DNA from 3 places in the Streptomyces sp. NPDC047017 genome. Region 3 is predicted to be linked to each of the others. Evidence: riboswitches for the same ligand, from Rfam matches in the RefSeq annotation. Region 3 holds a riboswitch; each other region holds the start of a gene.
What was found. A riboswitch is a leader RNA that binds a small molecule or an ion and turns the genes downstream of it on or off. The one in region 3 is predicted to bind thiamine pyrophosphate.
Positions count from the first base shown of each region.

Region 1: linked by a shared signal. The riboswitch ahead of ABZ858_RS26385 (cytosine permease) and the one ahead of thiO (glycine oxidase ThiO) in region 3 are both predicted to bind thiamine pyrophosphate.
Region 2: linked by a shared signal. The riboswitch ahead of thiC (phosphomethylpyrimidine synthase ThiC) and the one ahead of thiO (glycine oxidase ThiO) in region 3 are both predicted to bind thiamine pyrophosphate.

Region 1 is NZ_JBEYVW010000017.1:36,165-46,449, forward strand. Features, by position in the region: gene ABZ858_RS26350 (SDR family oxidoreductase) at 1-689, opposite strand, end outside; gene ABZ858_RS26355 (alpha/beta hydrolase) at 790-1,695, opposite strand; gene ABZ858_RS26360 (MarR family transcriptional regulator) at 1,785-2,285, shown strand; gene ABZ858_RS26365 (hypothetical protein) at 2,550-3,347, shown strand; gene ABZ858_RS26370 (helix-turn-helix transcriptional regulator) at 3,397-3,708, opposite strand; gene ABZ858_RS26375 (TetR/AcrR family transcriptional regulator) at 3,892-4,608, opposite strand; gene ABZ858_RS26380 (MBL fold metallo-hydrolase) at 4,764-5,726, shown strand; gene ABZ858_RS26385 (cytosine permease) at 5,763-7,178, opposite strand; TPP riboswitch at 7,168-7,263, opposite strand; gene ABZ858_RS26390 (TetR/AcrR family transcriptional regulator) at 7,538-8,128, shown strand; gene ABZ858_RS26395 (LysR family transcriptional regulator) at 8,201-9,097, opposite strand; gene ABZ858_RS26400 (YncE family protein) at 9,312-10,285, shown strand, end outside.
Region 2 is NZ_JBEYVW010000023.1:75,628-85,912, reverse strand. Features, by position in the region: gene ABZ858_RS31415 (SsgA family sporulation/cell division regulator) at 1-27, shown strand, start outside; gene ABZ858_RS31410 (YibE/F family protein) at 126-1,541, opposite strand; TPP riboswitch at 1,613-1,790, shown strand; gene thiC (phosphomethylpyrimidine synthase ThiC) at 1,783-3,585, shown strand; gene ABZ858_RS31400 (hypothetical protein) at 3,685-4,557, opposite strand; gene ABZ858_RS31395 (metallophosphoesterase) at 4,740-5,843, opposite strand; gene ABZ858_RS31390 (LacI family DNA-binding transcriptional regulator) at 6,042-7,154, opposite strand; gene hisC (histidinol-phosphate transaminase) at 7,574-8,653, shown strand; gene ABZ858_RS31380 (cyclophilin-like fold protein) at 8,726-9,100, opposite strand; gene ABZ858_RS31375 (cytochrome ubiquinol oxidase subunit I) at 9,313-10,285, shown strand, end outside.
Region 3 is NZ_JBEYVW010000001.1:403,207-413,491, reverse strand. Features, by position in the region: gene ABZ858_RS02030 (FAD-dependent oxidoreductase) at 1-1,123, opposite strand, end outside; gene ABZ858_RS02025 (hypothetical protein) at 1,196-1,561, opposite strand; TPP riboswitch at 1,613-1,724, shown strand; gene thiO (glycine oxidase ThiO) at 1,722-2,888, shown strand; gene thiS (sulfur carrier protein ThiS) at 2,885-3,085, shown strand; gene ABZ858_RS02010 (thiazole synthase) at 3,088-3,882, shown strand; gene pknB (Stk1 family PASTA domain-containing Ser/Thr kinase) at 3,986-5,926, shown strand; gene ABZ858_RS02000 (deoxyribonuclease IV) at 6,008-6,907, shown strand; gene ABZ858_RS01995 (sulfite oxidase-like oxidoreductase) at 6,925-7,581, opposite strand; gene bfr (bacterioferritin) at 7,735-8,253, shown strand; gene ABZ858_RS01985 ((2Fe-2S)-binding protein) at 8,266-8,523, opposite strand; gene ABZ858_RS01980 (class II 3-deoxy-7-phosphoheptulonate synthase) at 8,701-10,047, opposite strand; gene ABZ858_RS01975 (glycoside hydrolase domain-containing protein) at 10,162-10,285, opposite strand, start outside.

The DNA of each region.
Region 1 (10,285 bases), on a different contig from region 3:
TCCGCGATGTCCTCGGGCCGGCCCTCGCGTCCCAGCGGCACGGTGTCGTCGGCGTTGACCTGGCCCGGCGCGGCGTTCAGGCGCGCCCACTGCTCCCGCGTCGCCTCGCCGCCGGGGGTGGCGACCCGGCCCGGGGTCACGGTGTTGACCCGGACCCCGAACGGGGCCAGCTCCAGGGACAGTCCGCGGCTGTAGTTCTCCAGCGCCGCCTTCGCCGCGGTGTAGTGCAGGAACTGTCCCATCGGAGTGAGCACCGCGGCCGAGGAGACGTGCACGATCCGGCCCGAACGCCGCTCCCGCATCCCCGGCGTCAGCAGTGCGTCCAGGCGTACCGACGCGAGGAAGTTCAGGTCCAGCGCGTCCTGCCACTCCTCGTCGGGGATGGCCGCGGCGGACGCGTGCGGCTGTGCCCCGCCCGCGTTGTGGACGAGGATGTCCACCCCGCCGAGCGTCTCCCGCGCGGCCGTGGCCAGCGCCTCGGCTCCCGCCCGGGTCCGTACGTCGGCCGCGACGAAGGCGGCCCCCTCCGGCGCCGTGCTCGCCGCCGACCTGGCGGTGGTGAGCACCTCGGCGCCCGCGTCCAGCAGCCCGCGCACGACGGCCGCCCCGATTCCCCGGGTGCCGCCCGTCACCAGGGCGCGCTGTCCCGCGAGTTCCGGCTTTTCCGTCGCGTTCTCGATGGTGGCCATGTCGTCCGTCCTCTCGATTTCTATTCGATCGGTTTTCACGGTAGATCCGGAAAACGAGGAGGGGCAAAGACCAATTGTCAGCAGGCGCTATAGGGGAATCCTATGGGGTGGCCCGGACGCGCTGACGGAGGAAGAGGGCCGCGCGGTCCAGCGCCTCGTCCGCCTCGTCCAGCACACCGGCGTACGCCTGGAACACATGCGGTACGCCGTCGGTGACGTCGAGGATGACGTCCACCCCGGCCGCCCTGGCCCGGTCGGCCAGGCGCGTGGAGTCGTCCAGGAGCATCTCGTGGGTGCCCGCCTGGAGGAGGACCGGCGGGAAGCCGGCCAGGTCGGCGCAGACGGCGGGGCTGAGCAGGGGCTGGCGCGGGTCCTGGCCCGCCAGGTACATCGCGCCGGTGTGCTCCATGCCCTCGCGGGTGAAGAGCGGGTCGCTGTCCGCCTTGGTGCGCATGCTCTCGCCGCTGCGGGTCATGTCGAGCCCGGGGGAGAAGGCCACCAGCGCGGCGGGCAGGGGAAGGCCCGCGTCCCGGGCGGCGAGGCAGGCGGTGACGGTGAGGCCGCCGCCGGCGGAGTCCCCGGCGAACGCGATCGACGACGGGTCCTCGCCGTCGTCGAGGAGAGCGCGGTAGGCGCGCACCGCGTCGTCGATCGCGGCCGGGAACGGATGCTCGGGGGCGAGCCGGTAGTCCAGGGACAGGGCCCTGAATCCGGTCCTGCTCACCAGATTCCCGGTGACGGCCATCGCCGTCCCGGGCGAGCCGGACAGGTAGGAACCGCCGTGGAAGTACAGGAGCGTGCCCGGGCGCGGGTGTTCGGCCGGCTCGACCAGCACAGCGGGCCGGCCGCCGAGCGCCGTGGCCCGGGTGCGGAGCCCGGCCGGGACGATCATCCCGGCCATCAGCGCGGCGAAGCCCGCCCGGATCGCCGCCACCGACCGGGGCCCCTCGGGCCGTGGCCGCTGCCGCAGCATCGCGTCGATCCTCGCACGCTGTTCCCTGCTCATCGCCGTCTCCCTGCTGTTCGTGGTCCGTTCGTGGCCGGTCCCGCGCCCCGGGGGACGCGCGGAACATGCATGCCGATACACTATATGCCATGGCATATAAATCTCCGGGCGCTCCCGGCTCGCCCGGTCCCTGCGACCCGGTCGACCTCCCCGCCTTCTTCGCCGATCTCGTCCGCTGCGAGACGCGCCTCTACAACGCCCTGAACGACCGGCTCCGCGAGGGGCACGGGATCGTCACCTCGCAGTTCGAGTTCCTGCGCTTCGTGCGCGACCGTCCCGGGTGCCGGGTGGCGGACATCGCCGGTGAGTTCGCCATCGGGATCGGCGCGACCAGCAAGGGCGTCGACCGACTGGAGAAGCTGGGCTGGGTGACACGGCGGCCCAATCCGGCGGATCGCCGCTCGTCGCTGCTGGCCCTGACCGATGACGGCGTGCGGCTCGCCGAGGCGGCGGAGGCCACGTTCACCGAGGCGCTCACCGAGCTGATCGGAGACGCCCTCGGCGCCTCCACCGGGCCGCCTGCCGCCCAGGCCCTCGCACGGCTGCGCTCCACCCTGGAACACCGCCGGACCGGCCTGCCCACAGGCTGACCACCACCACCGCCCCCACCCGGCCACCCGGCCCCGAAACCAACCGCTTCGAGGACCTGGCCGGTGCCTGGCCGGCCCTCCCGGGGCGTGGGCGTCGAGTTCTGGCCTGATCCGGCAGGTGGCGTGGCCGATACTCCGCCAACCCGGGCCGTCACCGCTCGGTTGGTGACATCATCACCCTCACTCGCCGTAGTCTCACGCGTGCAGGGCTGCGGTGCGAGGGCTGGACGCGGACGCGCTGGGGAAGAGGGCCCGGGATCGTTGATGAGCTGGTACCAACAGAGCTGGTGGACCCACTTCGTGTTACCGGCCGTCGTCTGCGCGGGGGTCTCCTGGTTCGGGCTGCTGCGCCACTTCCACGGCAAGGGCAGGCTGCTGGGCAGCCGCCGGTCCACGGCCCTGGCGTGCAGCGTGCTGGCGCTGATGTGCGCGGTGGCCATCGGCACCGGCCTGCTCCTGCCGCACCTGGCCGCGCTGCCGCCGGCGGCGGCCGGGTTCGCCACCGGCGCCGCGGCCATCCCCCGCAAGAAACAGGACGAGACCACCCAGCCGTACGTCAAGTTCATGACCCTGGGCATCGCCTGGCTCATGGAGCGCCTGGAGTACCGGATGCGGACAGATGGCCTCACCTGGTGCGACGCGGCGCTGGAGGGGGTGCGGGAGTCGACCCAGCTGCGGCTTTTGGCCCATGGCGTCCGGCAGTACCTGCTCGAACGCCACCAGTTGGGCGCGGTCGTCAAAGCGGTCAACGCCACCTACGACGCCGCGGAGAAGGCGATCGACGCGGCCCTGGACGTACAGACCATGATCGACGAGAACTGCCGGACACGCTGGCTGGCCCCCGAGCCCACCGCGCACGAACGCTTCGAATGCCGCAGAAGCCTGGAGGAGGCCCGCACCCAGTGCGTGCACCTGCTGCTCATCGCCTACCTGCACGGCCGGCGGTCGGAACAGCCCGAGATCGAGGCCCTGCGGGCCAAGTTGGTACCCGAGGACACCTATCGCAGTGCCGGCGTGCCCACCCAGCGGGGCTGGTTCAGCCGGTGGCGCGCCCGTGGTTAGCGCACCGCGCTGTCAAAAGACACCGCGCTGTCAAAGGCGGGGACAGGACTCACAGGCGTGAGGGGAGTCCGCTCCCGCGCAACGGCTGGGGACTCGGCGCGCTCTCCGGAGTGGCATAGAATCTGATCTCCACACCGGCCCCGAGCGCCTCCGCCGCGGCGGCCAGCGTACGGACCGTCACATTGGCGTCCCCGGACATGATCTGACTGACCCGACCCGGACTGACGCCCATCGCCTTGGCCAGATCAGACCGCGACTTGCCCAACCCCGCCAACAGGCCGGCCAATGACGCCGTGGCCTGCCGCGCCAGCTGCGCTCCCGCAAGGTCCGTCCCGTTCTCGCCGCGAGCGAAGATGCTCACGTGCTCACCCCCAAGTCTGGTGCCGGCAACCGCTGTTGCCGTACTTCAAGGATGCCACCTTTAGCTCTAGCTAAAAACTCGGTTGGGGAGAAAATGTCAGGCGAGGCGGCTCGGAGGCTCCTGCGGACCGCCTCTGACCTGCGCCGACGGGGTCGACCGTAGAGAATCGGCCAGAATGCGGTATCACTCCGACGGAGGTACGTCGCCGTCCCCGGGTTCCGCCCGCGAGGTCCCGGGCCCGAGTGCTCCGGTGAGGCGGTCGAGGGTGGCCGCGTCGACCGGGGCCGCTCCGGTGAGGGTGTCGACGAGTGCCTGGGCGAGGACGGTGGCGGGGCCGATGCGGGTGTCCTCGCCCTCGTCGCCGGTGACCTTGCCGATGACGGCGTCGCGCACGGACTGGGAGACGTCGAGATTCCCGAACAGCTCCGGGAACGACAGCGCCATCAGACAGACGCCCACGTTGGCGGAGAGGATCGACTGACAGGCCAGTTCGGGGGCGGTGCGCAGCCGCCCGGCGGCACGGCAGCGCTGCACGGCCGCGCGCAGGAGGGCCTGCGCCTCCTTGATCCCCTGCGGCTTCGCGTCCCCTGTGGGGGTGAACATCAGCCGGTAGAGATGGGGGTTGCGGAGCGCGAACGAGACATGGCTGTCCCAGGCCGTGCGCAGGTCCGCCACCGGATCGCCGGTGGACGGGTTGCGCCGCTTGTTGGCCAGGAAGCGTTCGAAACCGAGATCGGCGGCCGCGGTGAGCAGTCCCTGCTTGTCGCCGAACTGCCGGTAGATCTCGGGCATGCCGACCTTGGCCCGGTCGCAGATCGCCCGGGTCGAGATCGCCAGCGCGTCCTTGGTGGCGAGCAGTTCCGAGGTGGCGTCCAGAATGCGCTCTCGTGCCGTCGACATGGTCGCCACGATAGCAGCGCTAACGAGGGCGGCCGGTTTTTGTCCGGAAAGGTGCGTGAAGTCAGGGGGCGGTGCCGGGAACAGTGTTAACGACACTAACCAATTATGTTAGCGTCGAATACGTCCTGTTGGTAGCGAGAGAGCTGGTGTCCCCGATGAACCGTCCGACGTTCCACCGTGCCTGCGCCGCCGTCGCCGCGACCGCCACCGGTGCGGTCCTGCTCGCCGCCTGCGGTGGCGGCGGCAGCGATGACGGCGCCGCCCGGCAGGCGTCCGGCGCGCCGCGGTCCACGGCCGCCGCGCCGAAGTCCACGGCCCCCGACCAGGCCGCCGGCGCCGCCTTCACCGCCATCCACGTCGGCGGGCCGACCACGATCCTGAAGCTCGGCGGTGCGCGTCTGCTGATCGACCCGACCTTCGACGAGCCGAAGAAGTACAAGAGCGGGCTGGAGAAGACGCACGGCCCCGCGTTCGGCGTGGACAAGCTCGGCCGGATCGACGCCGTACTCCTCTCCCACGACCAGCACGACGACAACCTCGACGACTCCGGCCGCAAGCTGCTCAAGGACATCCCGGTGGTGTACTCCACGCCCGGCGCGCGCAAGCGGCTCGGCGCGCACATCACGGGCATGACGAACTGGCAGCAGCAGGAGCTGAAGACGCCCACCGGGTCGATCACGGTCACCGCGGTGCCCGCCCTGCACGGCCCCGACGGGGTGTCCCGCGGCGCGGACGGCGAGGTCACCGGGTTCGTGCTCAGCGGCAAGGGCGTGCCCACCGTCTACGTCTCCGGTGACAACGCCTCGGTGAAGGTGGCCAAGGAGGTCGGCGACCGGGTCAAGAAGGAGATCGGGCCGATCGACACCGCCGTCCTGTTCGCCGGCGCCGCCCGCACCCCGGCGATCCTGAAGAACGCGCCGCTGACCCTGACCTCGAAGAACGCGGCGCTGGTGGTGAAGGAGCTGAACCCCCGCAAGGTGGTCGCCGTCCACACCGACAGCTGGAACATCTACTCCGAGGACCTCGGCTCGCTGGTCAAGGCGTTCCAGGAGCAGGGCGTCGACGGCAAGCTCGTCGACGTCCGGCCCGACGGCACCGAGAAGAACCTGGCCGGGTGAGCCGGGCCGGCCCCGCCCGGCCAGGGGCCGTCACCGTCAGGTGTGGTCGTGCGCGCGCCGCAGCCGCAGCGGCGCGTAGACCAGCAGCGCGGCGGCGAACGCCACCGGGTAGGCGAGGTCGGCGCCGTGCAGGGCGCGGGCGGCCGGGCCCACGTACAGGCCGGTGTCCATGAACGGCACCGCCGCCGCGAACGCGACGACGAACGCGGTGAGCGCGGGCCACCACGGCTGCGGGCGGGCCGCCTCCTCGGCCAGGTCGACGGGGCGGCCGCCGCGCACCCGGGCCCGGGCGGCCCAGTCGACGACCACGATCGCGACGAACGCGGGGATCCAGTACCCGACGAACAGCAGCACGTTCTGGAAGCGGGCGGTGGTGTCGGCCGCGTGCATCCACAGCACCAGCGGGAAACCGAGCACCGCGGCGCACGCGGCGGCCACCGGGCGGGGCAGCCGTACGCCCATGGTCTGCAGGGCCAGCGATCCGCTGTAGTCGTTCATGGCGTTGCTGCACAGCGCCGCGAGCGCCACCGCGAGCAGCCCGAAGGTGCCGAGCACACCGCCGCCGAGGAGCCGGTCGACGCCGTGGGCGGTCTGGTCGGTGAACTCGGCGGCCCCCCACAGGCCGAGCGCCTGCACCGCCACGAAGGACACGCCGATGCCGAGCAGGGTGCACCAGAACATGCGCCGGCGTGAGGCGGTGGGCGGCAGGTAACGGCTGAAATCACTGGCGTACGGCGCCCAGGACAGGGCGAGGCTCAGCGCGACGGTGCAGGTCAGGACGAACGCGCCGGCCCGGTCGGCGCCGTGCGCGGTGGCCGGTTGCGCGGCGTGCGTGCCGTGCAGCAGTTTCACCGCCAGCAGGACGAAGGCGGCGGCGAGCGCGAAGGTCATCACCGTCTGCAGGCGGTGGATCGCCTCGTACCCGAGCACGCCCAGGGCGCCCTGGGCGGCCAGCATCACCAGGACGCCCGCCCAGAACGGCCACCCGGACAACTGGGCCAGCGCGTCCCCGCCGAACAAGCCGATCAGCGCGTCCCAGGCGATGGACGACAGCCATTGCAGGGCGCCCGGCAGGGCCACCGACCCGCCGAAGGCCAGCCGGGCCAGCGGCAGCTGCGCCGCGCCGGTCCGGCTGCCCCAGGTGCCCAGGTAGGCGGTGGGCACCGCGCCCAGCAGGGTGCCCAGCACCACCGCCGCCAGCGCGGTCGTGAAGTCCAGCCCGAGCGTGACACCGACGGTGCCGGTGAACACGCCGGTCATGGTCAGGTTGGGCGCGAACCAGACGGTGAACAGCCGCCCCGGGCCGCCGTAGCGGGCGTCCTCGGGCACGGGCGTGATGCCCCGCGCCTCCACCCGCAGGTCGCCGGGGGCCGAGGGCATGCGCCCGTCGAACGCCGTGATGTGTCGTGGGTCGGTGACGGCCGTTTCACCATGGGCATACGGCAACGACATGTGACATCCCTCCGCCAGTCCTAACTGGTTCAGGTTCGACGGGTGTGATCTCAGCCCCCGCGCGGGGGCACCCCGTGTCCAGGTACGGCCGCCAGGATAGCCCGGCCAGGTGAGAGGGCCCGCACCGCCCGCACCGGCCGCCCGCCCGCCCGGCCGTCCGCACCGGCCGTCCGTCCGCACCGGCCGTCCGCCCGGCCGCCCGCACCGGCCGTCCGCCCGCCCGTCCGCCGGTGCGGTCCCGGACTCTCGGTCTTCCCGGACGCGCTGGTGCGGAGACCGCCTCTGAGCAGCGGGCATGCAACGGAACGGCACCGGAACGCCCGCTCTGCGAGACACGCTGTCCATGTATGGTGGCCGCCATGGAGAGGCGGCACGGACAGGTGGGGCGTCCCCGCAGTGAGCAGGCGCGTACGGCCGTGCTGCGGGCGGTCGACGACCAGTTGCTCGAAGTCGGCTACGCGGCCATGACGATGAAGGGCATCGCGGAGCGGGCCGGTGTGTCCCGCCAGACGGTCTACCGCTGGTGGTCGACCAAGGCGGAGATCCTCTTCGAGGCCAGCGCGGTGGACGCGGAGCAGGAACTCGCCGTCGAGCCCACCGGCGAGCCCGTCGACGACCTCACCGCCTATGTGGCGGCACTGGTGGACTTCCTCGCCCGCTCACCGGCCGGCGCCGCCTACCGGGCCCTGCTCGGGGAGGCGCAGCACGACCCCGCCGTGGCGGACCTCCTCGCCACCAAGGACGTCCTGGGTGACAGCGCGCGCACAGTGATCGAGGGCGTACTCGGCGCAGGCGCAGGCGCCGGGCCGGTCCCGGTCGGCGAGGCCACGGCCCTCCTGATCGGACCCGCCTTCTTCTGGGTGCTCAGCGGCCGCGACCCCGCCCGGCTCGCCCCCCGGGAACTGGCCGAGACGTTCCTGCGCGAACTGCGCGCACGCGGGCGGCACTGAGCCGCTGGCGTGACCGCCGGCGCCCCGGCGATGCCGCCCGACGCCACGCCGTCCCCCCGGCCCGGCTCCGGGTCAGGTGGCTTCAGCCGGGGCCACCACGGCGGCCAGCCGGTCGCGGAACCAGCGGTGGCCCGGGTCGGACGAGTTGCGTGGGTGCCAGGCCATCCCCAGCTCCAGGCAGGGGAGTTCGAGGGGGATGGGGAAGGTGCGCAGGCCCAGCGCCGCGATCGTGCCGGGGAGCCAGTCGGCCACGGTGAGGGCGACGAGGTCGCTGTCGCTCGCGAGCATCATGGCGCTGGTGTGGCTGGGCACCACGACGGCGGTACGGCGCCGCAGCCCGCGTTCCGCGAGCGCGGTGTCCAGGGGACCGAGGCGCTTGCCGAGCCGGGAGATGCCGATGTGGTCGGCGGCGGCGAGGCGGCGGGCGTCGATGCGCCCGCGGAAGAGGGGATGGCCGCTGCGGGCGACGCCGACCAGTGCCGTCCGTTTGAGCGGCCGGGTCCGGATCTCCGGGTCCAGGTTGTCCAGGACGCCCAGTTCGACGTCCACCCCGCCCTGCCGCAGCGCCGCCCCGCCTTCCACGGCCTCCGGCAGGAACACCACGTCCACGTCCGGGGCCTCCGCGTGGATGCTCTCGATCAGGGCCCCGGCCACCCCCGCCACCAGGATTTCGGTGGTCTGCACCCGGAAGGTGCGCCGGAGGTGCCCGGCGTCGAAACCGGCCCCGGGGCGCAGCACGTTGTCGCAGCCCCGCAGCAACGCGCCGACCTCCTGGCGCAGTTCCAGCGCCCGCGCGGTCGGTACCAGTTCCTGGCCGGCCCTGACCAGCAGCGGGTCCCCCACCGCGCGGCGCAGCCGGGCCAGCATCCGGCTGGTCGTCGAAGGCGAGGTCCCGAGCCGCTCGGCGGCCCGCGTCACGCTGTTCTCCTGAAGGAGGACGTCCAGCGCCCTCAGCAGATTGAGATCCATCGTCCTGCTCCACCTCACCCCTTCTCACCTGCGTCCTTGCATTTTCTGCAAGGTCTCCTCGTCAATCTTTGCATTGCCCTGGCGCTTGCCGGCCCGGAGAGTGGAACTACGGAGCGGACACGCCCCGACCCCCTCTCCTCCCGGAAGGAGTCGCACCATGCCACAGTCCCCGCGAGAGTCTCCGCGAGCGGACCGAGAAGGTGACGTCCTGGCCGTGGTCAGCCAGAGCACAGCGGCCGTCTCCTTCTTCGACGCCGCGTCCGACCAGTACCTGGGCGCGGTGGAAACCCTCGCCGAACCGCACGAGTTGTGCTTCGACCCGGTGCACCGGCTGCTGTGGTGCACACAGACGTACCGCTCGGGCTTCTACCACGCGCACAGCGGCCGGCGTACCGAACTGACCGTCATCGACCCCGACCTGCGCCGCGTCGTCGAGGTCGTCGACCTCGCCCCCGAGCAGGCGCCGCACGGGATCGCGCTGGACGCGGTCCGCAATCGCCTCTACGTCAGTGTGGAGGGCTCGGCGGACCGGCCCGGCGGTGTCGTGGTGATCGACACCGGGACCCGCCGACCGGTGGGCAGGATCGACTCCGGCGCGCCGGGCTCGCACTGGGTCGCCCTCGACGCGGCGGGCCGGACGGCGTGCGTCGCCAACAAGGAGGCGCCCTTCGTCTCGCTCCTGGACCTGGAGCGGGGCACCCTCACCGCGAAGGCCGGCGTGCCCGGCAGTGAAGGCGTCGCCGTCTCCGCCGACGGCACGCGCGCCTTCGTCGCGGCCCCCTACAACGGGTCCTTCGCCGCCCCCGGGGACCGGCCGGCTCCCGGCATCCAGGTCGTCGACATCGAGTCGGCCACCGTCGTCGACACCCTGCCGGCCCAGGACCCCGTCATGCCGCTGCACCTGACCGGCGCCGGACTGCTGCTCGCGGGCGAAGTGGCCGTCGAGCCGGAGCGCCGGCCCGGGGGCGTCCGCATGGCGCCGGGCCGCCTCACGGTCTTCTCGGCCGCCACCGGCGAGCGGCTGGGCGGCCTGGAGGTGGGCCGCTGCCCGCTCACCATCACCTCGTCCCCGGACGGCCGGATCGCCTATGTGGCCTCGTACGCCTCCGGGGTCGTCGACGTCGTCGACCTGCGGGCGTCGGAGCGGCTGGCGCGCATCAAGCACGCGGGGTTCGGCGAGACGGGGAC
Region 2 (10,285 bases), on a different contig from region 3:
CTCGCGGAAGAACAGAGCGCAGGATGAAGCGTTTCTGCACCGGGGCGCACGGGGTGGCGTGACGCTTCACCGCGTACGCCGCCCGCGCACACGGCGCCGGAAGGCTCCCCTGCGCGCCGGCCGGCTCACCGCTTACGGCGCCGGCCCCGCTTGCCGCGCGTCGGCGCGAGCGGAGCAGCCGGGGCGGCCGGGCCCGTAGCCCCAGGACCCGGAGCCGCCGACGCACCGGCGCGGTCGGCCGAGACGACGAGCGCCGCCAGAGCGGTGGTGACCGGCACCGAGGCGACCAGGCCGATGGAGCCCACCAGCGTGCGCACGATCTCCTCCGCCACCAGCTCGCTGTTGGCGACGGTGCCCACACTGCTCTGCGCGATGGAGAAGAGCAGCAGCAGCGGCAGCGCGGCGCCCGCGTAGGCGAGGACAAGGGTGTTGACGACGGACGCGATGTGGTCGCGCCCGATGCGGATGCCCGCGCGGTACAGCCCGCGCCAGCCCATGGCCGGATTGGCCTCGTGCAGCTCCCAGACCGCGGACGTCTGCGTCACCGTCACATCGTCGAGGACACCGAGCGAACCGATGATCACCCCGGCGAGCAGCAGACCGCTCATGTCGATCGACGGATACAGGCCATGGATCAGCCCGGTGTTGTCGTCGGTGTTGCCGGTCAGCGCGGCCCAGCCGATGAACAGCGAGCCCAGCACGCCGATCAGCACCAGGGAGATCAGCGTGCCGAGCACCGCCACCGAGGTGCGCGCGGACAGGCCGTGGCACAGGTACAGCGCGATCAGCATGATGGCGCTCGCCCCGACCACCGCCACGACCAGCGGATTCGAGCCCTGTAGCACCGCGGGCAGGATGAAGAGCTCCAGCACCAGGAAGCTGATCGCCAGCGCGACCAGGGCCATGACGCCCCGCAGCCGCCCGACGACCACGACGGCGAGGGCGAAGATCCCGGCCAGCAGCGCCATCGGGAAGCGGCGGTCGACGTCGGAGACGGAGTACTGCAGGTCCCGCGGCGCGGAGGGCTCGTAGGCGACCACGAGCTTCTCGCCCTGGTGGAACTGCCGTGGCTGGTCCGGCTGCACGATCTCGGTGAAGGTGCGCCCCTTGTCCTTGCCGGTGCCGACGCGGACCGTGGCCTTCTTGCAGGTGCCGGACGGCCGGGCCGGCCCGGCGGAACCCGGGGCGGCCGGGGTGGCGTCGGCCGGCGCTCCGCCGGAGGCGTTCACCGACGTGCAGCTCACCTCCGTCACCCGGGTGACCGTGGCCTGCTGCGTCTGGCGGTCGAAGCCCACGCCGGTGCGGGTGTGGGCGGGGGCGCCGCCCGGCCACAGGACGACGAGTCCGACGACGACCGCGGCGGCGAACGGGATCAGCACGGCGGCGATGACCCGGCGAAGGTGCTTCGAGACGGGAGCGGCCGGCCCGTGGCTGTGGCTGTGTCCATGGCCATGGCCGTGCCCGGGTCCGGAGCCGTTCCCGTGGCCTCGCCCGCGTCCGGGACGGGGCGGCGGGTCGGGGGACTGCTGTGTGGTGGTCACCGCCCGATCATCGCAAGAACCGCGGAGGCCCACTGTTCATCCCACCGCCGATGACGCTAGCGTGGAGGCACCTTTGCACACGCGGGAGCTCGGAGCACCGGGCTGAGAGGGCGCTGACCTTCGTCTTCGCGATGTTTCACGTGGAACGGACGCCGTTCCGCAGGAGACGCCGACAGACGGACACCGCTGCGTCGACCGCCGAACCTGTTACCGGGTAATGCCGGCGTAGGGAGTAGGTCTCATGACCAACAAGGACGCACGCACGCCTGTCTCCGTCCGGGACGAGCAGTCCCAGGAGGCCGGGAAGTCCATCGGCTGGCACAAGGCGTACGTCGAGGGCTCACGCCCCGACCTGCGGGTGCCGGTCCGTCAGGTGCAGCTCACCAACGGGCGGTCGGTCACGCTGTACGACACCTCGGGCCCGTACACCGATCCGCTCGTCGACACCGATGTCCGCCGGGGCCTGCCGCCGCTGCGGGAGAACTGGATCATCGCCCGCGGCGACACCGAGGAGTACGCGGGCCGTCCGGTCCGCCCCGAGGACGACGGGATCAAGCACACCTCGCCGCGCGGTGGCCTGCGCAACCTCGACGCGGTGTTCCCCGGCCGCCCGCGCCAGCCGCGCCGGGGCCGCGCCGGACAGGCGGTGACGCAACTCGCCTATGCGCGCCGCGGGGAGATCACGCCGGAGATGGAGTTCGTGGCGGTCCGGGAGAACGTGTCCCCCGAGGTGGTCCGCGAGGAGATCGCCGCGGGCCGCGCGGTGCTGCCGGCCAACATCAACCACCCGGAGATCGAGCCGATGATCATCGGCAAGCGGTTCCTGGTGAAGGTCAACGCCAACATCGGCAACTCCGCGGTCACCTCCTCCATCGAGGAGGAGGTCGAGAAGATGACGTGGGCCACCCGCTGGGGCGCCGACACGGTCATGGACCTCTCCACCGGCCGCAACATCCACACCACCCGCGAGTGGGTGCTGCGCAACTCCCCCGTCCCGATCGGCACGGTGCCGCTCTACCAGGCACTGGAGAAGGTCGACGGCAGGGCCGAGGAGCTGACCTGGGAGATCTACAAGGACACGGTCGTCGAGCAGGCCGAGCAGGGTGTGGACTACATGACGGTGCACGCCGGTGTGCGCCTGGCGTACGTGCCGCTCACCGCGAACCGCAAGACCGGCATCGTCTCGCGCGGCGGCTCGATCATGGCGGCCTGGTGTCTGGCGCACCACAAGGAGTCGTTCCTCTACGAGCACTTCGAGGAGCTGTGCGAGATCCTCGCGGCCTATGACGTCACGTACTCGCTCGGCGACGGACTCCGGCCCGGCTCGATCGCGGACGCCAACGACGACGCCCAGTTCGCGGAGTTGCGCACGCTCGGGGAACTCAACACGATCGCCAGGCGTTTCCACGTACAGACCATGATCGAGGGCCCGGGGCACGTCCCGATGCACAAGATCAAGGAGAACATCGACCTTCAGCAGGAGATCTGCGATGAGGCTCCGTTCTATACGCTCGGCCCGCTGACCACGGACGTCGCTCCGGCGTACGACCACATCACCTCCGGCATCGGTGCCGCGATGATCGCCTGGTGGGGCACGGCCATGCTCTGCTACGTCACGCCCAAGGAGCACCTGGGCCTGCCCGACCGGGACGACGTCAAGACCGGTGTCATCACCTACAAGATCGCCGCCCACGCGGCCGACCTCGCCAAGGGCCACCCCGGGGCGCAGGAGTGGGACGACGCGCTGTCCGACGCCCGCTTCGAGTTCCGGTGGGAGGACCAGTTCAATCTGGCCCTCGACCCGGACACGGCACGGGAGTTCCATGACGAGACGCTTCCGGCGGAGCCCGCCAAGACGGCCCACTTCTGCTCGATGTGCGGTCCGAAGTTCTGCTCGATGAAGATCAGTCAGAGCATCAACGAGCGGTTCGGCGGCACGGTGGCCGAGGGGGCCTCCCCCGACGAGATCGCCGAGGGGATGCTGCGGAAGTCGAAGGAGTTCGCCGCCGGCGGGAACCGGGTGTACCTCCCGCTGGCCGACTGATCACCGGCCCGGCGGACCCACGCTGAGCGACCCCCCTCCAGGGCGGGGGCGCTCGGCGCCGGCCGTCAGGTCCGGCTTCCGCACGGGGGCGTGGACCGCTCACTCCGGCCGGTGGTCCGGGCCCCCGAAGTCCGGGCTGCTGAAGTCGGGGCTGGAGAAGCTCGGGCGCGGGCCCGGGGCCCCGGCGTCGGGGCTGCTGAAGCCGGGGCGGCCGTAGCCGAGGTGCGGGATGCGGCCGTCGGGCGCCGCCGGGTCCGCGCGGTGCGCGGGGGCGGGTCCCGGGGCGGCGAGCGCGTCGTGCAGGAAGGGCAGGATGCCGCGTTCGAGCAGCGCCTTGTGCCAGGCGTCCCTGGCCCGGGCGAGTTCCTCGCCGAGCGCGCCGTAGGGACCGGTGCCGGGCGCCGGGTGGTTGCGCAGGGCGGTGGCCAGCAGTCCGCCGCCGGCGATGAGGATCGCGGCCGCGGTCACGGCGCCGAACACCCAGCCCGCGGTGATCAGGGTCCGCGCGAACGCCGGTGCCGGGTCGAGCAACTTCAGGAGGTAGCCGACGAGGAGGAAGACAGCGGCCGCGATCCCGGCGAGGACGGGGGCGAGGACCGCGACCACGGCGGCCGCTCCCGCGCCGTCGGCCCCGCCGGTCTCCTCCGGGCCGGCGGCCGGTTCCGTCCCCGCACCGGCCGCACCGGCCGTACCGTCCGGCGTGGCGTCGCGGGCGGCCGACGGGACGGCGGGCGCCGGGCGGCGTGATTCCTCGCGGACCTCGACGTAGTGCTGGTATTCGGTCGCCGCGGCCGCCGTGATCAGGGCGGTCGCGCTGAGTGCCATGGTGCGCAGTTGCTCGGTGGTGAGCCGCTGTCCGACCGCGGCCGGTTCCGGACGGTACGGGGCGGAGCGCAGCGCCTCATCGAGGATCCGCTCGAATTCCCGGCGGTCCTCGCTCAGCAGGTGCTGCGGAACGCTGTTCATGTGCATCCCCCGATGCTCCGTAGGGCTTGGGGCTCGCACGGCGGCGAGCCGTCGGGCAGAAACGGAGGGGAGCCTGCTACGGGTAAGCCGATGGTAGAGCCGCGACGGCGCGCGGTGACAGGGGGTTTTCACAAATTGGCGGCGGAGCCGCGCGCGGGCCCGGCGTCACCAGCCTGCTCGGGGAACGGTCAGGCGTCCAGGGGAAGTTGCTGGACCAGCAGCTTTCCGGCCATGGTCACACCGCCGTCCATGGCGATGGCCAGTCCGTCGGCGTAGATGTGCGGTCCCTCCACCACCGGGGCCGCCGGTTCGTCGCCCTCCTCGGAGCCGACCTCGCCCAGCAGGTACGGGATGGGGCTGTGGCCGTGAACGATACGGGTGCCGCCGTACGTATCGAGCAGCGAGCGCACGGCGTCGGCGCCGCCCTCGTCGCGGAAGGAGAAGCGCTTGGTGAACTTGCGGAACAGGTCCCAGCACTCGTCCGCGTCGTTGCGCGTGAGGGTCTCGCGGACGGTGTCGTTGACCGCCTCGATCGAGTCGCCGTAGTCGAGATAGGCGGTGGTGTCGGAGTGCACGAGCAGATAGCCGTCGACCTCCTCGACCGCGTCGAGGCGGGCCATCCACTGCAAATGGTGGTCCTGGAGGCGGTCCATGTCGGACTTCTGGCCGCCGTTGAGCAGCCAGGCCGCCTGGAAGGTGGCGGTGCCCGCGCCGGAGTTGACCGGCGTGTCGCCGAACCGCTTGGCGCCGAGCAGCAGCAGCTCGTGGTTGCCCATGAGCGCCTTGCAGTAGCCGCCGGCCGCGGCCGCCTCGGCGGACAGCCGCATCACCAGATCGATGACGCCGATGCCGTCCGGGCCGCGGTCGGTGAAGTCGCCGAGGAACCACAGCCGTGCGGTGCCCGCGCACCACTGGCCCGCCGCGTCGACCAGGCCCTGCTCCTGGAGCGCGGCGACCAGCTGGTCGATATAGCCGTGCACGTCACCGACGACGTACAGCGGGCCGGGACCGGCCGGGGGCTGCTGCTGGACGGGCGCGGGGGCCGGGTCCACGGCCACCTGGACCGTGTCCGCGCGCTGGAGGACCGGCAGGTCGCGCTGGGTGGGCGTGTACGCGTCCGGATAGCCCTCGTCCACCGCCGGGCCGCCCTCCTCTAGAGGTGGTGGCACCGTCTGGGCGGAGGGCGGGCCGGCGGGGTACGGACCGGCCTCGTTCACATACGCGGGCACCCGGAAGTCGCGCAGCGTCGCCGTCCGCTCCACCTCGGGTCCCTGACCGGCCCCCTGAGTCATCGACCCCTCCACCATCGCGCCGCCTCTGCACCGCTTCGGACTGCCTGGTCGCAGCGGCCCGCGGTGTCGTGCGCCCATCATAGGAATGCGGATCGCGCCGTGTGATGACCCAGGGGTGGTGAATCGGAACGGGACCCTGGTTCACCGCGGCTTTCGCCCCGATTGGGCAGTCTTCGGCGGTCGCACGACGGGCCGTCGCTACTGTTCCTCGGGTGAGCGCGGGGGGCTGACGGTCGTGCGGGGCGGGCGCCGCTGCGAGGACGTGCGCACGATCAGCTCGGTCGGTATGACCTGCTCGACCGGGTGGTCCGAGTCGACTCCCTCGATCGCGTCGATGAGGAGCTGGACCACCGCCGTGCCGATGCGGCGCGGTTTAAGGGAGAGCGTGGTGACGGGGGGCTCGGTGTTGGCGTACACCGTGGACTCGCTGCAGCACACCAGCAGCAGGTCCTCGGGGACGCGCAGCCCGTAGCGGCGGGCGGCGGCGAGCAGGTCGGTGCCGTTCGGGTCGAACAGCCCGTAGACGGCGTCCGGCCGGTCGGGGCGGGCCAGCAGCCGGTCGGCGGCGACGGCGCCCGCGCACGGGTCGTGGGCGGGATAGGCCTCGTACACCGGGTCCTGGCCGACGCGCTCGCACCAGCGCAGGTAGGCGGTGGTCGACAGATGGGTGTACGTGTCCGTCGTGGTGCCGGTGAGCAGGCCGATGCGGCGGGCGCCGGCCTCGGCGAGGTGGTCGAGGATGTCGAGGACGGCGGCCTCGTGGTCGTTGTCGACCCAGGCGGTGACCGGGAGCGCGCCGGCCGGGCGGCCGTCGCTGACCACCGGTAGTCCCTGCCGGACCAGCTCGCTGACGACCGGGTCCTGGTCGGAGGGGTCGATGACGACCGTGCCGTCCAGGGCGACGTTCGACCACACGTCGTGGCGCGAGGTCGCGGGCAGGATGACGAGCGCGTAGCCGCGGGCGAGCGCGGCCGAGGTGGCGGCCCTGGCCATCTCGGCGAAGTACGCGAACTCGGTGAAGGTGAAAGGTTCATCCCCGTACGTGGTGACGGTCAGGCCGATCAGGCCCGACTTGCCGGTACGGAGGGTTCGGGCGGCGGCCGAGGGGCGGTACCCCAGCCGGTCGGCGACCTCGCGGACATGGCGGCGGGTGGCGTCCGGGAGCCGGCCCTTGCCGTTGAGGGCGTCGGAGACGGTTGTGATGGAGACCCCGGCGGCGGCGGCCACGTCTCTGATGCCCGCCCGGCTCGGCCGGCTGCCTCGACGAGAGGTTTCCGCGCGGCTCACCTGATGCTTCCCTGCTGCTGTCATGGCGAGCCGATAGTAGGGCTCCCGCAGTGGGGTAGTGCGGACGCATATGCACGCGTTGACAGGCACGTTTCTGCATGGTCATAGGGGTCCAACTGCCTAAGAAATCAAGCTAGTTAGGTGATGTAGCACTAGGAGGTGATGTGGGGGCGCCCGCGTGCCTGCCGAGCCCCCGAGGTCTCGAAGAGGTCTCAACTCACCTGCACGGGGGATGCGCGCCACGGCGCGAGCCACCGGCGCGTAGATATATGTGAGTCGCGCCCCCTTGTTCGTTCGGATTCGTACGGTGATGCCCCGGATGCCGGAGTGTCCGAGGGGGTCGGTGCTCGTCGGTTCGATCGCTCCCGGCCCATACGCAGCGGCGCTCAATCCTCATAAGGTATGCAGTATTGAAGACGGTGGTGTTCACGAGGAGGACTGCGGTGAGCGAGACCAACCCGAAGCTGCGCGCCGAGCTGGAGGGTGTCCCCAGCTACAAGCCCGGCAGGCCCGCCACGGCCGGCGGCCCGGTGGCGTACAAGCTGTCCTCCAACGAGAACCCCTACCCGCCGCTGCCCGGTGTCATGGAGCGGGTGACGGCCGCCGCCTCCTCCCTCAACCGGTACCCGGACATGGCGTGCACCGAGCTGACCGAGGAACTGGCCGAGCGGTTCGGGGTGCCCGCCGCGCACATCGCCACCGGCACCGGCTCGGTCGGCGTCGCCCAGCAGCTGATCCAGGCCACCAGCGGACCCGGCGACGAGGTCGTCTACGCCTGGCGGTCCTTCGAGGCGTACCCGATCATCACCCAGATCAGCGGGGCGGCCTCGGTGCAGGTGCCGCTGACGCCGGGCGACGTGCACGACCTGGACGCGATGGCGGACGCGATCACCGACCGCACCCGCCTGATCTTCGTCTGCAACCCCAACAACCCCACCGGCACGGTGGTGCGGCGGGCCGAGCTGGAACGCTTCCTCGACCGGGTGCCCGGCGATGTGCTGGTGGTGCTGGACGAGGCGTACCGCGAGTTCATCCGCGACCCCGAGGTGCCTGACGGCGCGATGCTCTACCGCGAGCGGCCCAATGTGTGTGTGCTGCGCACGTTCTCCAAGGCGTACGGGCTGGCCGGGCTGCGGGTGGGCTTCGCGATCGCCCATGAGCCGGTGGCGGCGGCGCTGCGCAAGACGGCGGTGCCGTTCGGCGTGAGCCAGCTGGCGCAGGAGGCGGCGATCGCCTCGCTGCGCGCCGAGGACGAGCTGCTCGGCCGGGTCGGCTCGCTGGTGTGCGAGCGCACGCGCGTGGTCGACGCGCTGCGCGCGCAGGGCTGGACGGTGCCCGAGACGCAGGCCAACTTCGTGTGGCTGCGGCTGGGGGAGCGCACGGTCGCCTTCGCCCAGGCTTGTCAGCAGGCGGGCGTGGTCGTGCGGCCGTTCCCGGGTGAGGGTGTGCGGGTGACCGTCGGTGAGGCGGAGGCGAACGACATCTTCCTGAAGGCGGCGGAGGTGTTCCGCAAGGAGGGGTGAGCGGCCTCCGCGCTCCTTCGGGGCCTGTCCGGCGGTGTGGTCTTTTCGTGACCCGGCCCGCCGGACGGGCCCTCAGTCGTTCACCGGCTCGACGCGGACGGGGTCGCCGTCGCGGACCGTCGCCAGGCGGCGGGGGTCGCCGTCGATCCGGCCCAGGACGTTGCACGGGCTCGCGAGGCGGCACTCGTCGGCCTGCGAGATGGGCGTGGGGCCGTAGGGGAGGGCCAGCGCGTCGCCGTCGGTCCAGAAGACGACCGTGCCGGGCTCGACGACCTGCCGGGCGTCGGTTTCCCGTGGAACCGGGACGCCGGTGTCGAAGTAGACCTCCTCGCCCCAGGTGCGGGCGGTGGAGACGAGCGGCAGTTCCTTGGCGAGGGCCCGGGTGGTGGGGGTGTCGTCGAGCTGCGCGATGAGCTGGCCGGCGGGCCAGGAGATCCGTATCTGCATGCCGCGCAATTCAACAAGCTGTTGAAGTTCTTGCCAAGAGGCTGACGCGAAGGCGAAGGGGGACCCCCCGGTGCCGGGCTGAGAATCGGTACGTCATAATTGCTTGTGAATGTGAACGCGTTCACAAGCGAGTCCGATTGTTGCCTTGTTGTGCAGGACACATCAGGGCAAACCGCCGCCGTCCGATCCGGCGACGTAAGGAGAGTGACGACGTGAACCTGGCTTTGGCGCCGGAGACACTGGCGCGCTGGCAGTTCGGCATCACGACCGTCTACCACTTCCTGTTCGTTCCCCTGACGATCTCGCTGGCCGCGCTGACGGCCGGGCTGCAGACCGCCTGGGTGCGCACGGAGAAGGAGAAGTACCTCAGAGCGACCAAGTTCTGGGGCAAGCTCTTCCTGATCAACATCGCCATGGGTGTCGTCACCGGCATCGTGCAGGAGTTCCAGTTCGGCATGAACTGGTCGGACTACTCACGCTTCGTCGGCGACATCTTCGGCGCCCCGCTCGCCTTCGAGGCGCTGATCGCCTTCTTCTTCGAGTCCACCTTCATCGGCCTGTGGATCTTCGGCTGGGACAAGCTGCCCCAGAAGATCCACCTGGCGTGCATCTGGATGGTCTCGATCGGCACGATCCTGTCGGCGTACTTCATCCTCGCGGCCAACTCCTGGATGCAGCACCCCGTCGGCTACCGGATCAACAAGGCCAAGGGGCGCGCCGAGCTCACCGACTTCTGGGCCGTGCTGACCCAGAACACCGCCCTGAGCCAGGCGTTCCACACCCTCTCCGCGTCCTTCCTGACCGGTGGCGCCTTCATGGTCGGCATCGCCGCCTTCCACCTGGCACGCAAGAAGCACATCCGTGTGATGAAGACCTCGCTGCGGCTGGGCCTGGTCACGGTCGTCGCCGCCGGCCTGCTCACCGCGATCAGCGGCGACACCCTCGGCAAGGTCATGTTCAAGCAGCAGCCGATGAAGATGGCCGCCGCCGAGGCCCTGTGGGACGGCCGGCAGCCCGCGCCGTTCTCCGTCTTCGCCTACGGCGACGTGGACAAGGGCCACAACTCGGTCGCCATCGAGATACCCGGCCTGCTGTCCTTCCTGGCCGACGACAACTTCAGCTCCTACGTCCCCGGCATCAACGACGTCAACAAGGCCGAGCAGCAGAAGTTCGGACCCGGCGACT
Region 3 (10,285 bases):
GGCCGACCGCCAACAGGGCGACGAGCCGGCCCTCGCGCAGCCAGCACACCGTCCACGCCGGTCCGTCCGGCTCGCCGCGCCACAGCAGCCGGTCGGCGCCGGTGTGATGGCCGGCGTACTGCACGAAGCGGCCGAACTGCTCCGACCAGAAGTAGGGCACCGGATCGTAGACGGCCGGGGTCAGGCCGAGCAGGTCGGCGGCGACCGTGCGCGGGCCCTGGAGGGCGTTGTCCCAGTGGTGGACCAGCAGGCGCTCGCCGTAGCGGCCGGAGGGGAAGGAGGCGCAGTCGCCGACCGCGTACACGTCCGGCACGGAGGTGCGCAGGCGGTCGTCGGCGAGCACCTCGCCCTGGTCGCCCAGCTGGACGCCGGAGCCGGCCAGCCAGGCGGTGGCGGGCCGCGCGCCGATGCCGACGACGACCGCGCCGGCGGGCAGCCGGGAGCCGTCGTCGAGGATCACCGCGCCGGGCTCGATGCGGGCCACGCGCGCGCGGGTGCGCAGTTCGGTGCCGCTGTCGGCGTACCAGGCGGCCATCGGCGCGGCCACCTCGGCGGGCAGCGCGCCCGCCAGCGGCCGGTCCGCGGCCTCCACCACGGTCACCGCGCAGCCGGCCTCGCGGGCGGCGGTGGCGAACTCGGCGCCGATCCAGCCGGCGCCGACCACCACGACGTCGTGCTGCCCGGCGAGGACCGGCCGCAGCCGCGCCGCGTCGTCGAGGGTGCGCAGCAGGTGGACGCCGGGGACGTCCTCGGTGCCGGGGACGCGGACCGGTTCGGCGCCGGTGGCCAGGACCAGGACGTCGTAGGGCACCGGTCCCTCGGAGGTGTCCAGGACGTGGGCGTCGGCGCGGACGGCCAGTGCCTCGCAGCCGAGCCGCAGCTCCAGGCCGAGCCCCTCGAAGTCGACGTCGAAGGCGGAGCCCTCGGCCTTGCCGAGCAGCACGGCCTTGGACAGCGGCGGCCGGTCGTAGGGCTGGTGGGGTTCGGCGCCGATCAGTGTGACGGTGCCGGTGTAGCCCTGCTCGCGCAGGGCGACCGCGGTCCGCACGCCGGCCATGCCCGCGCCGACGACGACCACGCGCCGCGGTTGTGCCGTGCCCTGTCCCTGCGTCTGCTCACCCATCCGATCACCATAGTCACCTGACGTTTCGCCAGGCAGGGGGCGTGCCAGGTGACCTGCTGCACAGCGACTCCGCTAGCGGGCCCGCTGCGCAGCGGGCCGCCGGCGGACCTCCTCCACCACGCTGGTGCCGCTGCCCGGCTGCGACTCCCACTCCCAGGTCTCCTCCAGCCGCAGCCGGCCGTCCGCCAGTTCGACCACCGTGGAGACGCAGTGCCCGCCGGCCGTCGTGCCGTCCCGCTTGAGCTGGACGTAGCGGAAGTCGAGCCGGTCGCCCTCCCGGGTCCCCACCAGATGGCCGCGCACGACGTCGCCGCCCGCGTACTCGGCCCAGATCTCGCCGTCCCGCTCGTGGTAGGCGAACCGGGTGCGGGTGCCGACCTGGCCCGGGGCCTGGTCGGCGACGGGGGCGAGGACGAGGCCGTCCAGCGAGCGCGGCATCAGCGGGCTCCCTTACCGGGTCAGGGCTCTGCGAGCTAGGGTGGCCACCGTACAAGCACTCGCGGGAGCCCGGACGCACCGGGCTGAGAGGGAGGCTGGCGGCCTCCGACCGTACGAACCTGATCCGGGTCATGCCGGCGAAGGGAGGGGCTGGACGCCCATGTCGTTGTCACGTTCGTCAGACGTCCTCGTGATCGGGGGCGGGATCATCGGGCTCGTGACGGCCTGGCGCGCCGCCCAGCGCGGGCTGGCCACGGCCGTGGTCGACCCGGAGCCGGGCGGCGGGGCCGCGCAGGTGGCGGCCGGGATGCTGGCCGCCGTCACGGAGCTGCACTACGGCGAGCAGACTTTGCTCGGCCTCAATCTGGCCTCGGCCCGCCGCTACCCCGACTTCGCGGCCGAGCTGGCCGAGCTGACCGGGCACGACCTCGGCTACCGCAGGTGCGGCACGCTGGCCGTGGCCCTGGACGCCGACGACCGCGCCCACCTGCGGGAGCTGCACGCCCTCCAGCAGCGTTCGGGCCTTGAGTCGGAGTGGCTGTCCGGGCGGGAGTGCCGGCGCCTGGAGCCGATGCTCGCGCCGGGCGTGCGCGGCGGGCTGCGGGTGGACGGCGACCACCAGATCGACCCGCGCCGGCTGGCCGCCGCGCTGGTGGCGGCCTGCGAGCGCACCGGCGTGGTCTTCCACCGCGCCTGGGCCGACCGGCTCACCGTGACCGGGGACCGGGCCGCGGGCTGTGTGCTGCGCGACGGCACGGCGCTCGGCGCGCGGCAGGTGGTGCTGGCCGCCGGCAGCCTGAGCGGGCGGCTGGCGGGGGTGCCGGACGCGCTGCTGCCGCCGGTGCGGCCGGTGAAGGGGCAGGTGCTGCGGCTGACCGTGCCGAAGCGGTACGCGCCGTTCCTGAGCCGCACCGTGCGGGCCGTGGTGCGCGGCGGCCACCTCTACCTGGTGCCGCGGCTCAGCGGCGAGCTGGTGGTCGGGGCCACCAGCGAGGAGCTGGGCTGGGACACCACGGTGACCGCGGGCGGGGTGTACGAGCTGCTGCGCGACGCGCACGAGCTGGTGCCCGGGATCACCGAGCTGCCGCTTACCGAGACCCGGGCCGGGCTGCGGCCCTGCTCCCCGGACAACGCGCCGCTGCTCGGCCCGACCGACCTGGACGGACTGCTGGTGGCCACCGGCCACCACCGCAACGGCGTGCTGCTCACCCCCGTCACCGGGGACGTCATGGCGCAGGTGCTGACCACGGGCGAGCTGCCCGAGGAGGCGCGCCCCTTCACCCCGCGGCGCTTCGCCGCCGTCGCACTCACGGAGCAGCCCGCATGAACATCTCCGTCAACGGCGAGCGGCGCGAGGTCGCGTCCGGCACACCGCTCGACACCGTCGTACGGACGCTGACCGCGGCGCCCTCCGGGGTGGCCGCCGCCCTGAACGAGACCGTCGTCCCGCGCGCGCAGTGGCCGTCCACGGCCCTGGCCGAGGGCGACCGCGTCGAGATCCTCACCGCCGTCCAAGGAGGCTGACCATGGCCGACGATCCCTTCGTCCTCGGCGGTGCGCCCTTCACGTCCCGGCTGATCATGGGCACGGGCGGGGCACCCAGCCTGGAGGTGCTGGAACGGGCCCTGGTGGCCTCCGGCACCGAGCTGACCACGGTGGCGATGCGCCGGATGGACCCCTCGGTGCACGGCTCGGTGCTCTCCGTGCTGGAGCGGCTGGGCGTCCGGGTGCTGCCCAACACGGCCGGCTGCTTCACCGCGGGCGAGGCGGTGCTGACCGCCCGCCTGGCCCGCGAGGCCCTGGGCACCGATCTGGTCAAGCTGGAGGTCATCGCCGACGAGCGGACCCTGCTGCCGGACCCGATCGAGCTGCTCGACGCGGCCGAGACCCTGGTCGACGACGGCTTCACGGTGCTGCCCTACACCAACGACGACCCGGTCCTCGCACGGAAACTGGAGGACGTGGGCTGCGCGGCGATCATGCCGCTGGGCTCGCCGATCGGGTCCGGGCTCGGCATCCGCAACCCGCACAACTTCCAGCTGATCGTCGAGCACGCGCGCGTGCCGGTGATCCTGGACGCGGGCGCCGGCACCGCCTCGGACGTGGCGCTGGCCATGGAGCTGGGCTGCGCGGGAGTGATGCTCGCCTCGGCGGTCACGCGCGCGCAGGAGCCGGCGATGATGGCCGAGGCCATGCGGCACGCGGTGACGGCGGGCCGGCTGGCCCGGCTCGCGGGCCGCATCCCCCGGCGGCACTTCGCCCAGGCGTCCTCGCCCGCCGAGGGCCTGGCCGCGCTGGACCCGGAGCGGCCGGCGTTCTGAGGCGGACGGGACGTACGTGGGAAGCGTCACAGGACGGCTTCAGTACCGCCGTGGAGCCCCGCGCGGCGGCATGGGTGTCCGTGGCTGCTCGTAGACTCGCTGCGTGGATACGACCCTCAAGGACCCTCTCGTCGGGCAGGTGCTCGACGGCCGCTATCGCGTCGACGCGCGGATCGCCGTCGGCGGGATGGCCACGGTCTACCGGGCCCTGGACACCCGCCTGGACCGCGTCCTCGCGCTCAAGGTGATGCACCCGGCGCTCGCGGCCGACGGCTCCTTCGTCGAGCGGTTCATCCGGGAGGCCAAGTCGGCCGCCCGCCTGGACCACCCCAACGTGGTGCAGGTCTTCGACCAGGGCACCGACGGGTCGTACGTCTACCTGGCCATGGAGTACGTCGCCGGGTGCACCCTGCGCGACGTGCTGCGCGAGCGCGGGGCGCTGCAGCCGCGGGCCGCGCTGGACATCCTGGAGCCGGTCCTCGCCGCGCTCGGCGCGGCGCACCGCGCGGGCTTCGTGCACCGGGACATGAAGCCGGAGAACGTGCTGATAGGGGACGACGGCCGGGTGAAGGTCGCCGACTTCGGGCTGGTACGGGCCGTGAACACGGTCACCCACACCAGCGGCGCGGTGCTCGGCACGGTGTCCTACCTGGCGCCCGAGCAGATCGAGCAGGGCACCGCGGACCCTCGGGTCGACGTGTACGCGTGCGGTGTCGTGCTGTACGAGATGCTGACCGGCTCCCGGCCGCGCCAGGGCGAGAGCACCGCCCAGGTGCTCTACCAGCACCTGCACGAGGACGTGCCCGCACCCTCCGCCCTGGTGCCCGGGCTCCCCCACGAACTGGACGAACTGGTCGCGGCGGCCGCCGCGCGCACCCCGGAGGCGCGTCCGTCCGACGCGGTGGCGCTGCTCGCGCGGGTCCGCGAGGCCCGGGCGGCGCTCGGCCCGCGGCAGCTGGACGCGGTACCGCCGCAGGCGCTCACCGCGGGCCACGACAACGCCGAGGACCGCACCAGCGTGATCCCGCGCGCGCTGACGGTGCCCCGCCCGCTGCCCGTCGACGAGGACGACGGGACCGGCGCGGCGGCGGCCCTGCACCGCACCAGCCGCCTGGAGACGCCCCCGGCGCCCGCGCCGCGGCGCCGCACCGGCCGCCGCGCCCGGCGCGGCCTGCTGACCCTGGTCGCCGCCGTGCTGCTGGTCCTGGGCGTCGGTGGCGGTGTGTGGTACATCAACTCCGGTCAGTTCACCAAGGTCCCGCCGCTGCTGTCCAAGACGGAGGCGCAGGCCCGGGACCGGCTGGACGCGGCCGGCCTGGACGTCAAGGGCGTCCGGCACGCCTACAGCGACACGGTCCGCCGGGGCACGGTCCTCAGCACCGACCCCGCGGCCGGTGCCCGCATCCGCAGCAACGGCTCGGTGACGCTCACCCTCTCGGACGGCCCCGAGACCGTGCGGGTGCCGGACCTCAAGGGCCGTCCGCTGGGGGAGGCGCAGCGGGCGCTGAAGAAGGACGGCCTGGAGCCGGGCATGGTGAGCCGGGCGTTCAGCCAGGACGTCGCCAAGGGCTCCGTGATCAGCACCGATCCGAAGACGGGCACCGACCGGCACGCCGGTTCGGCCGTCGCGCTCGTCGTCAGCAAGGGCCGCCCGGTGGACGTGCCGGACGTCACCGGCGAGGACCCGGACGAGGCGCGCTCCGACCTGTCGGACGCGGGCCTGAAGGTGGAGATCGCCCCCGCCCAGGTGAACTCCGAGTTCGACAAGGGCCAGGTGGCCCGGCAGACCCCGCCGTCCGGCGCGCAGGCCGCCGAGGGCGACACGGTCACGCTGACGCTGTCCAAGGGCCCGGAGCTGGTCGAGGTGCCGGACGTGACCGGGGACAGCGTCGACGACGCGGAGAAGGCCCTGCGGGACGCCGGTTTCAAGTCCGACGAGGACCGCGGGCTGCTCGGGCTGTTCGGCGACACCGTCAAGAAGCAGTCGGTGAAGGGCGGCGACCGGGCGCCCAAGGGCTCGACGATCACGCTCACCATCCGGTGAGCCGGACCGGCCCGGCGCACGAGAGGGGGATCACGGCGGCCCGCGCCCCGGTGCCCGCCGCCCGCATGACACCCTGAACGGGTGAGCAGCCAGCAGTCCCCCGCCTCCTCCCCCGCACCGGGCCGTGTCCGCAATCCGGTCGGCGGCCATGTCCCCGTCGCCGGCGGACTCCACTCCACGGGCCTCGCCTACGCCCGTGAGCTGGCGGCCGAGGCCGTGCAGGTCTTCGTCGCCAATCCGCGCGGCTGGGCCACGCCCGCCGGCAACGGGCGGCAGGACGAGGCGTTCCGCGCGGCCTGCGCCGAGCAGTCCGCCCCGGCGTACGTCCACGCCCCCTACCTGATCAACTTCGGCTCGCACACCGAGGCGACCGTGGAGCGGTCCGTCGCGTCGCTGCGGCACTCGCTGCGGCGGGCGCGGGACATCGGCGCGCTGGGCGTGGTGGTGCACACCGGCAGCGCGACCGGGGGCCGGGACCGGTCCGTGGCGCTCCAGCAGGTACGCGAGCACATGCTGCCGCTGCTGGACGAGCTGACCCACGACGACGACCCGTTCCTGCTGCTGGAGTCGACGGCGGGGCAGGGCGCCTCGCTGTGCTCGCGGACCTGGGACTTCGGGCCGTACTTCGAGGCACTGGACGCCCACCCGAGACTGGGCGTGTGCCTGGACACCTGCCACATCTTCGCCGCCGGGCACGACCTGACCGGCGAGCACGGCATGCACCGGACGCTGGACCTGCTGGTGGAGACGGTCGGCGAGGGGCGGCTCAAGCTGATCCACGCCAACGACTCCAAGGACGTGGCGGGCGCCCACAAGGACCGGCACGAGAACATCGGCGCCGGGCACATCGGTGAGGACCCCTTCCGGGCCCTGATGACCCACCCGGCCACCGCGGGGGTCCCGCTGGTCATCGAGACGCCCGGCGGCAAGGAGGGGCACGCCGCCGACGTGGCCCGGCTGAAGAAGCTCAGGGACGGCTGAGCGACGGCCTCACCGGCTCACAGACCGGGGCCGTCCCCGGCCTCCTCCTGGTAGGAGTAGCGCTGTTCCTGCCAGGGGTCGCCGATGTTGTGGTAGCCGCGCTCCTCCCAGAAGCCGCGGCGGTCGGCGGTCATGTACTCCACGCCGCGCACCCACTTGGGGCCCTTCCAGGCGTACAGGTGCGGGACGACCAGGCGCAGCGGGAAGCCGTGCTCGGCGGTGAGCAGTTCGCCGTCCTTGTGCGTGGCGAACAGGGTGGTGGCGGCGGTGAAGTCGGCCAGCCGGAGGTTGGAGCTGAAGCCGTACTCCGCCCAGACCATCACGTGGGTGACGGTCGGCGCGGGCGGGGCGATGTCCAGGACCGTCCGGGCCGGGATGCCGCCCCATTCGGCGCCGAGCATGCTGAATTTCGTCACGCAGTGCAGGTCGGCGACCTCGGTGGTGTACGGCAGGGCGGTGAACTCGTCGTGGGTCCAGCTGTGCTTCTCGCCGTCGGCGGTGGCGCCGAAGACCCGGAAGTCCCAGCGCTCGGGGCGGAACTTGGGCACCGGCCCGTAGTGCGTGACCGGCCAGCCGCGCTGCAGCCGCTGCCCGGGCGGAAGCTCCGGCTGTACGGCTCCTCCGGACGCGGCGTGCGACGCGTCCCCAGATGCGCGTTCCACCGGCTGACCCATGTCTCCATCCTGACAGACCGCACGGGGTGCACCGGACCAGCGCAGGAATAATTCAGGCATCTCCCACTAAGTGTGAACTTACTGGACGGGCGTGCACGCCGGTGCAATCATGCGGCGCTATCGGACCGGACCGCACAGAAGGAGCCCAGCAGGATGCAAGGCGACCCCGAGGTCATCGAACTCCTCAACGAGCAGCTGACCGCCGAGCTGACCGCGATCAACCAGTACTTCCTGCATTCGAAGCTGCAGGACCACAAGGGGTGGACGAAGCTCGCCAAGTACACCCGGGACGAGTCCTTCGACGAGATGCGGCACGCGGAGCTGCTCACCGACCGCATCCTCCTGCTGGACGGCCTGCCGAACTACCAGCGGCTCTTCCACGTCCAGGTCGGGCAGACCGTGGCCGAGATGTTCCGGGCCGACCGGCAGATCGAGGTGGAGGCCATCGACCGGCTGCGCCGCGGGGTGGACGTGATGCGCGACAAGGGCGACATCACCTCGGCCAACATCTTCGAGGCGATCCTCGCCGACGAGGAGCACCACATCGACTACCTGGACACCCAGCTGGAGCTGGTGGACAAGCTCGGTGAGGCGCTGTATCTGGCGACGGTGATCGAGCAGAGCCAGCCCGACCCCTCGGGTCCGGGCACGCACGGCTTCTCGACGCCGTAAGGACGACGCCCGCTAGGCGGCGCGCCGCTCGCTCTCGCCCAGGGCCGCGCCGGTGCGCGCGATCTGCGGGAAGGCCGGGGCGCCGCGGTCGACCAGCTCCCGGCGGGGGCACGCGCCCCGGCCGAGCAGGGCCTGGATGCGGCGCACACAGCCCCCGCAGTCCGTGCCCGCCTTGCAGGCCGAGGCGATCTGGCGGGGCGTGCAGGCACCGTTCTCCGCGTGCTGCTTGACCTGCTGCTCGGTGATGCCGAAGCAACTGCAGACGAACACGCGGGTCACCTCCCGGCGGGGGTCGGATTCAGTGGCGCCGCCCCGACTTCTCGGTGAGGCAAACCTAACCTTACCCGCCGGGCCAGAGGGGGAAAAGCGGGTGGGGCCCGGACCGTATGTGATCCGTGCCCCACTCGTCCCTCTCACCGCGGCCGGCGCCCCGCCGGCCGCACGGCCTCACTGGTCGCGGTACATCTCCGCGACCAGGAAGGCCAGGTCGAGCGACTGGCTGCGGTTGAGCCGCGGGTCGCAGGCCGTCTCGTAGCGCTGGTGCAGGTCGTCGACGAAGATCTCGTCGCCGCCGCCCACGCACTCGGTGACGTCGTCGCCGGTCAGCTCGACATGGATGCCGCCCGGGTGGGTGCCCAGCTCCTTGTGCACCTCGAAGAAGCCCTTGACCTCGTCGAGCACGTCGTCGAAGCGGCGGGTCTTGTGCCCGGAGGCCGCCTCGAAGGTGTTGCCGTGCATCGGGTCGGTCACCCAGGCCACGGTCGCGCCGGAGGCGGTGACCTTCTCGACCAGCTCGGGCAGCTTGTCGCGGACCTTGTCGGCGCCCATCCGGACGATGAAGGTCAGCCGGCCGGGCTCGCGGTCGGGGTCCAGGCGCTCGATGTACTGCAGCGCCTCCTCGGCCGTCGTGGACGGGCCGAGCTTGATGCCGATCGGGTTGCGGATCTTCGAGGCGAACTCGATGTGCGCGTGGTCCAGCTGCCGGGTGCGCTCGCCGATCCACACCATGTGCGCCGAGACGTCGTACAGCTGCCCGGTGCGCGAGTCGGTGCGGGTGAGCGCCGACTCGTAGTCGAGCAGCAGCGCCTCGTGCGAGGAGAAGAACTCGACGGTCTTGAACTCCTCCGGGTCGGTGCCGCAGGCCCGCATGAAGTTCAGCGCGTTGTCGATCTCCCGGGCGAGCTGCTCGTAGCGCTGGCCGGAGGGGGAGGACTTCACGAAGTCCTGGTTCCAGGCGTGCACCTGGCGCAGGTCGGCGTAGCCGCCGGTGGTGAAGGCGCGCACCAGGTTCAGCGTGGAGGCCGAGGCGTGGTACATCCGCTTCAGCCGCTCCGGGTCCGGGACGCGGGCCTTCTCGGTGAAGTCGAAGCCGTTGACGGAGTCGCCGCGGTAGGTCGGCAGGGTCACGCCGTCGCGGGTCTCGGTCGGCTTGGAGCGCGGCTTGGAGTACTGCCCGGCGATCCGGCCGACCTTCACCACCGGCACCGAGGCGGCGTACGTCAGCACGGCGCCCATCTGGAGCAGGGTCTTGAGCTTCGCCCTGATGTCGTCGGCGGACACCGCGTCGAACGCCTCGGCGCAGTCGCCCCCCTGGAGGAGGAACGCGTCTCCGCGGGCGACGGCGGCCATACGGGCGCGCAGCTGGTCGCACTCGCCCGCGAAGACGAGCGGCGGGAAGCTCTCCAGTTCGGTGGTCACCTTGCGGAGAGCGGCCTGGTCCGGATACTCCGGCTGCTGGGCCGCAGGGAGATCCCGCCAGGTGTGCGTGTCGACGATGGAGGCGTTTGCGTTCACAAGTTCAGACTACGGGGTGCGTGTGCCGTGTCCGCCCCGTGCCCAAACTATGGGACGCCGGATCCCGGGACCCGGCGTCCGAGCCCCGCGGCGGCGGGGAGCGAACCGCGCGGCTCACGCTCCGGCGGCGACGTCCAGCTGGTCGCGGTCCACGTTGATCCGGACCCCGCCGTACGTCTCGGCCCGGTCGCCGGCGTACTGGTGGATCCGCTGCCGCTCGGCCCACAGGCCGGCCGGG